DNA from 3 places in the Cupriavidus sp. GW823-FHT06D04 genome. Region 3 is predicted to be linked to each of the others. Evidence: predicted binding sites of a transcription regulator. Region 3 holds the regulator's gene; each other region holds the start of a gene.

Region 1 (2,241 bases), on a different contig from region 3:
GTAGCCGCCGGCGCCGTGGGTCTCCTTGACCACCAGTTCTTCCATATGGTCCAGCACGTACTGCAGGTCGTCCGGGCGTCGGCACATATAGGTCGGCACGTTGCTGAGGATCGCCTCTTCGCCCAGGTAGAAGCGGATCATGTCGGGCACGTACGGATAGATCGACTTGTCGTCGGCCACGCCCGTGCCAATGGCATTGCAGATGGTCACGTTGCCGGCGCGGTAGACCGACAGCAGGCCGGCCGCGCCCAGCGAGGAATCGTGGCGGAACACCAGCGGGTCGAGGAAGTCGTCGTCGACGCGGCGGTAGATCACGTCGATGCGCTGCGGGCCCTGCGTGGTGCGCATGAACAGGTGGTCGTCCTCGACGAAGAGATCGCTGCCTTCGACCAGCTCCACGCCCATCTGCTGCGCCAGGAAGGCATGCTCGAAGTACGCCGAGTTGTACATGCCCGGTGTCAGCACCACCACGGTAGGATCGGCAATGGCCTGCGGCGACACCCCGCGCAGCATGTCGAGCAACAGGTCAGGATAGTGGGCCACCGGCGCCACGCGGTTGCGCGCGAACAGATCCGGGAACAACCGCATCATCATCTTGCGGTTTTCCAGCATGTACGACACGCCCGAGGGCACGCGCAGGTTGTCTTCCAGCACGTAGAACTCGCCCTCGCCGGCGCGCACCACATCGATGCCGGCCACGTGCGCATAGATGTCGTGCGGCACGTTGACGCCGAGCATCTCGGGCCGGTACTGGGCGTTGTTGTAGATCTGGTCGGGTGGGATCACGCCGGCGCGGATGATGTCCTGGCCGTGGTAGATATCGTGGACAAAGCGGTTGAGCGCGGCCACGCGCTGGCGCAGGCCCTTTTCCAGCAGCGCCCATTCGCTGGCCGGGAAGATGCGCGGGATCACGTCGAACGGAATGGTGCGTTCAGTGCCGCTGTTGGCCTCATCCTTGTCGCCGTAGACGGCAAAGGTAATGCCCACGCGCCGGAAGATCAGGTCGGCCTCGGCGCGCTTGTTGCCCATCGTGCTTTCAGACTGCCGCGCCAGCCAGTCAGCGAAATGCCGGTAATGCGGGCGCACCGCGCCTTCAGGCAATGCCTGCCCCGCCTGGATGACTAATTGCGCCCCGTCCGTGCGCCAGTCCAGCATCTCGTCGAAATACCGCCCCGCCATGATGGCCGTTCCTCCATGTCGCGGGCTTCCGGTGCTACCGCTTCATTGCGACTTCGTGGTCGCTACCGGCTGCCCTGGTTTTGCCCTGGCTTTCCTGTCCCCAGCCCGCCGCGCCTGCCCGTTCGGGGCGCCCACGGCGATACTGTCGAGTCACTGGCCCTTTCAGCATACCCGTACCGGCGAATCCCGCAAGCTGGCGGGTGCCGGCCGGCACGGAAAGTGAACTAGCAAGATGTCTGCCAGCGCACGCAAAAACGGCCGCCAGCCAGGCTGGCGGCCGCTTGCGGGCTGCGCGGGAACGAGCCGACCGGAACGGCCGGCGCGGTCAGCGCGCCGCGCCGGCGCCCTGCGACACCGTGGCCTGCAGGATGGTGGCGACCAGCGCCTCGGGGGACTGGCGGATGTCGAGCACCAGCGCGTCGCTGGGCTCTTCCAGCGTATCGAACTGGCTTTGCAGCAGGTCGGGGTTGAAGAAGTGTTCCGTGCGCGCGGACAGGCGCGTGCCGATCAGCGATGCGTCGCCCTTCATGAAGACGAAGGTCACGCCGCCGTCGGGCGGAGTCAGCCGGTCGCGGTAGGCCTGGCGCAATGCCGAGCAGGTGAACACATGGGTGCGGCCTTCGGCCCGGGCCGCGTCGATGGCGGCACGCATGGCCGCCAGCCACGGCCAGCGGTCTTCGTCGGTCAGCGGGATGCCCGCGTGCATCTTGGCCTTGTTGGCGTCGCTGTGGAATGCATCGGCGTCATGGAAGCCGCAGCCCAGGCGCTGCGCCAGCAACTGGCCGACCGTGGTCTTGCCGCTGCCGGAAACGCCCATCAGGATATAGATCATGTCTGCTCCGTCGGTCTTGGTATCGGATGGTGTCGCCATCCTTGTCTGTCCTTGTCGGTCCAGCTGGGCGTCCTTGCGGCGGCGCAAGGACGCCCGGGGGCGCTGCCGCCCCGCAGGAAACTTCAGGGGAAAATCGGCCTCAGGCCTGGCTATTGTGCGACGGATTGCGCCGCTGCGGTACGTTGGCGCCGGCCTGCGCCGGCCTCGGCATCCGCCTCAGACAGGTCAAG
Region 2 (2,241 bases), on a different contig from region 3:
GGCCATCTGCAGCAGCGGCTGGCGCGCGGCGGGCTCGAGCAGCCTGCCGCTGGCATCGGCAATGCCCATGCGCTGCAGCCAGGCCTCGAACTCCGGCGCGGGGCGCAGCCCCAGCACCTCGCGCAGGTACAGCGCATCGTGGAACGAGGTGCTCTGGTAGTTCAGCATGATGTCGTCGGCGCCGGGCACGCCCATGATGAAATTGATGCCGGCCACGCCGAACAGCGTCAGCAGCGTGTCCATGTCGTCCTGGTCGGCCTCGGCATGGTTGGTGTAGCAGACGTCGCAGCCCATCGGCACCCCCATCAACTTGCCGCAGAAGTGGTCTTCCAGCCCGGCACGGATGATCTGCTTGCCATCGTACAGGTATTCGGGACCGATAAAGCCCACCACCGTATTGACCAGCAGCGGCGAGAACGCGCGCGCCACCGCGTAGGCGCGCGCCTCCATGGTCTGCTGGTCGACGCCGTGGTGCGCATTGGCCGACAGCGCGCTGCCCTGCCCGGTCTCAAAGTACATCAGGTTGTCGCCAACGGTGCCGCGCGCGAGCGCCTGCGCGGCATCGTGCGCCTCGGCCAGCAGCGACAGGCTGATGCCAAAGGCCGCATTGGCGCGCTCGCTGCCGGCCACCGACTGGAACACCAGGTCCACCGGCGCGCCCTGCCCGATCGCGCGCAGCGTGTTGGTGACATGGGTCAGCACGCAGGATTGCGTGGGGATGTCGAAGCGGCTGCGCAGCTCATCGATCATGCGCAGCAGCGAGACGATGGCGCCCAGGTTGTCCGAAGCCGGGTTGACGCCGATGGTGGCATCGCCGCAGCCATAGAGCAGCCCGTCGATGATCGACGCGGCAATGCCCTTGGGATCGTCAGTCGGGTGGTTGGGCTGCAGCCGCACCGAGAGCCGGCCCGGCAGCCCCACCGTGCTGCGAAATCGCGTCACCACCTGGCACTTGCGCGCCACCGCCACCAGGTCCTGGTTGCGCATCAGCTTGCTGACCGCGGCGGCCATCTCCGGGGTGATCCCCGGCGCCACCCGCGCCAGCGTGGCGCTGTCGGTCTCATGCAGCAGCAGCCAGTTGCGCAGGTCGCCCACGGTGGTGGCGCCGATGGCGGCAAAGGCCGCGCCATCGTGCCGGTCCAGGATCAGGCGCGTGACCTCGTCGTCCTCATACGGCACCAGCGCCTCGGTCAGGAACTGCTTGAGCGGCACCTCTGCCAGCGCCAGCCGCGCGGCCATCCGCTCCTGCTCGCTGGCCGCGGCAACGCCCGCCAGCGCGTCGCCGGAGCGCGCAGGGCTGGCCCGGGCCAGCAGCGTGCGCAGGTCGGCAAAGACGTGGCGGTGGGTGCCGATGGTGTGGGTGTAGGCCATGCGCTCCGTTCCTGGGCTCTGGGGAAAACGATGACAGCGGTGCGCCAGGCGCCTTGCCGGGCACGATTCCCCCTAATATAGACAGCCTTTGCGTGTGCCGTGATGCCAACATCGCCTCAGCGCACACGGCCTGACTCAGGAACAACATCTGGATCGGCGAGAATTCAGAATAAATTTGAGCAAATTGCATGCCGGAGACCCCGATGAAAGACCCCGACCCGACCACCACCCCGCGCCTGCTGCCGGCCGCGTGGTACAGCGTCGGCACCGTCGCTTACCTGCTGACCGCCCTGGCGCTCTGGACCGTGCTCCACGCCAACCTGGTGGCGGCATTGCTGTCCGGGCTGCTGCTGTACTCGCTGGTGGACGTGCTGGCGCCGCGCCTGAAGCGCCTGAACCAGCGCCACGACGCCCTGGCCGTGGCCATCCTGTCGGCGCTGATCCTGCTGGCGCTGACGCTGGCGGGCTGGCTGCTGGTGCGCTTTGTCAGTGGCGAGGGCAATACCCTGGACGGGCTGCTCAACCATGTGGCCGACATCATCGACCGCTCGCGTGGCCAGATGCCGCCGTGGCTCAGCGATGCGCTTCCCAACGGCGTGGACGAGCTGGCCAACACGCTGATCGAGACGCTGCGCGAGCATGCCGCGATGGCGCAGAAGCTGGGTGCCGAGGTGCTGCGCACGCTGGTGCATATCCTGATCGGGCTGGTGATCGGCGCGATGGTGGCGCTGTACCGCGCGGTGGTGCGGCCCAACCGCCGGCCGCTGGCCGCGGCGCTGGTGGCGCGCGCACGCACGCTGCAGCAGGCGTTCTCGCAGTTCATCTTCGCGCAGATCCAGATCTCGACCATCAACACCGTGCTGACGGCGA
Region 3 (2,241 bases):
TCTCTTTGTATGGCGCAGCATACACCTTGGCGCTGCGCTTGCGAACACTCTTGCCCATTCGGGTGAAAAGCGTTGGCTCCGGCGCCACAGCCGGGCCGCACCGCCAGTGCGGGCGCGGCATGCCGGCGGCAACCCGGAACGCAAGGGCGCAAAAAAGCCGCGCTTCGTGGCGCGGCTTGCCTGTTCAATCCTGATTCAGCAGCCCGCTGCGGGGCTGCCGGGCACGGTCATTGCTGCATTTGCGCTGCGGCCATCTGGTACTTGACCGCTTCGCGGTCGTGGCCTTGCACGCGATCCTTGTAGCGGATCACCTGACGGTCCAGCTTGTCGACGAGTGCGTCGATCGCTGCATATAGGTCTTCGTGATGCGCCTCGACAAAGATGTCCTTGCCCTTGAGATGTAGATTAATTTCCGCGTACTGACGCCGGTCCTTTTCCTTGTGGTTGTCGACAGAGAGCAGCACGCTAACGCCAATGACCTGATCGAAATGCCTGACGATTCGCTCCAGCTTCGTTTCCACGTACTCACGCAGAGGGGGCGTGATGTCCAGGTGGTGTCCACTGATCTTGAAGTTCATAGCGCTTCTCCTTCTGAAAGAGCCTCACCAGGCAGGCGGTGGGCTCGGCTACAAAGACTTGCGGAGATTGACTGCGGGGATCTTCAGGGCTTCGCGATACTTGGCAACAGTGCGGCGCGCAACAACAAAGCCTTGCTCACCCAGCAGTTCGGCAATGCGACTGTCGGAAAGGGGATTCCTCGGGTCTTCGGCTCCTATCAGTTGCTTGATCAAGGCGCGGATGGCCGTTGATGAAGCCGCGCCACCGGTTTCGGTGGACACGTGGCTGCCGAAGAAGTACTTCAGTTCGAAAGTACCCATCGGCGTTGCCATGAATTTATTGGTCGTCACCCGGGAGATGGTTGACTCGTGTAAACCCAGTGTATCGGCAATCTCCCGCAAAACCAAGGGGCGCATGGCGATTTCGCCGTGACTGAAAAAGTTCTTTTGACGCTCGACAATGGCCTGCGAGACACGCAGGATTGTGTCGAACCTTTGCTGGATGTTCTTGATCAGCCAGCGCGCCTCTTGCAGCTTTTGCTGCAGTCCGGCCGTGCCGGACTCACCCTTCGCGCCACGCAGGATTTGGGCATACATATCGTTGATGCGCAGCCTCGGCATCACATCCGGATTGAGCTGCGCGATCCAGCCGCCGCCACCCTTGCGCACGAACACGTCCGGCACCACAAAGTCCGCTTCCGGGCGGCTGTACGCATGGCCGGGGTAGGGCGCCAGCGAGCGGATCAGTTCGTGTGCGGACTTCAGTGCCACTTCATCTACCTGCAGCGCCTTCTTCAGCCGCGTGTAGTCGCGTACTGCGAGCAACTCCAGGTGATTGCTAACGATGTTCAGCGCCAGTTCGCGTTGCGGGTGCGTCAGGCGTCGCAACTGCAGGGCCAGGCACTCGGCGGCGTTGCGCGCACCCACGCCGGGCGGGTCGAAACTCTGCAGCAGCGTGAGGATGGCGTGGACTTCGTCGATCTCGAACTCGAGTTCTTCCGGCAACTCCGTGCAGATCTCCTCAAGCGATGCGCTCAGGTAGCCATCGTCGTCGAGCGATTCGATCAGGAAGATGGCCAGGCCTTTGTCGCGCGCCGAGATCTTCAGCGGCGTGAGCTGCTCCATCAGGTACTCGCGCAGCGTGGGCTCGGCCTCGCGCAGCTGCATCGGCGTTTTTTCATCCTCGTCGCCCTGGGGGCGGCGGGCAAAGTCGTCCAGGCTCCAGTCGCCGCTGCCGTAGTCGTCGCCGTTGCCGTTGCCGCTGTCGCCATAGCTGTCGTCGTCACCCGCGCCGTCGGCGCGAGCCTCGCCATTGCCCTGGGGCTCAGCCGGGGCGGGCGCCGGTGCGCTCTGCAGGTTGACCGAGCCGTCGGCCGCCACGCGCAGCGGGCTTTCGATCCAGTCGTTCTCGCGCTCGAGCAGCGGGTTTTCCGTCAGCGCCTGTTCGACCTCTTGCTGCAGTTCCAGCGTGGAGAGCTGCAGCAGCCGGATCGACTGCTGCAGTTGCGGGGTCAGGGCCAGATGCTGGGAAAGACGGAGCTGTAGCGACGGTTTCATGCGAGCTATTCTATGCGCATCTTTCCGTTGTTGGAACGGAAATTGCTATCGCTTATGCGGTCCGATCGCCGCTGGCTGTGGGAGGGCCCACGCGCGCCCGCGAAGAGGCCTGCCGCTCGCGGGCAGG

What was found. Region 3 encodes sigma-54, which starts transcription at its own class of promoters, with help from an activator protein. Its sites were predicted from a motif close to TGGCANGNAANCTGCTTT; they were not measured.
Region 1: AC1Q7H_RS28965 (circularly permuted type 2 ATP-grasp protein) is a predicted target of sigma-54. The motif match lies at 1,404-1,421, and genes of this name have one in related genera.
Region 2: AC1Q7H_RS13505 (ethanolamine ammonia-lyase subunit EutB) is a predicted target of sigma-54. The motif match lies at 1,548-1,565, and genes of this name have one in related genera.

The regions. Positions count from the first base shown of each region.
Region 1 is NZ_JBXAHL010000031.1:4,573-6,813, reverse strand. Features, by position in the region: gene AC1Q7H_RS28965 (circularly permuted type 2 ATP-grasp protein) at 1-1,179, opposite strand, end outside; gene AC1Q7H_RS28960 (gluconokinase) at 1,505-2,011, opposite strand; gene edd (phosphogluconate dehydratase) at 2,161-2,241, opposite strand, start outside.
Region 2 is NZ_JBXAHL010000008.1:149,054-151,294, reverse strand. Features, by position in the region: gene AC1Q7H_RS13505 (ethanolamine ammonia-lyase subunit EutB) at 1-1,371, opposite strand, end outside; gene AC1Q7H_RS13500 (AI-2E family transporter) at 1,575-2,241, shown strand, end outside.
Region 3 is NZ_JBXAHL010000002.1:123,480-125,720, forward strand. Features, by position in the region: gene hpf (ribosome hibernation-promoting factor, HPF/YfiA family) at 228-578, opposite strand; gene AC1Q7H_RS04275 (RNA polymerase factor sigma-54) at 627-2,114, opposite strand.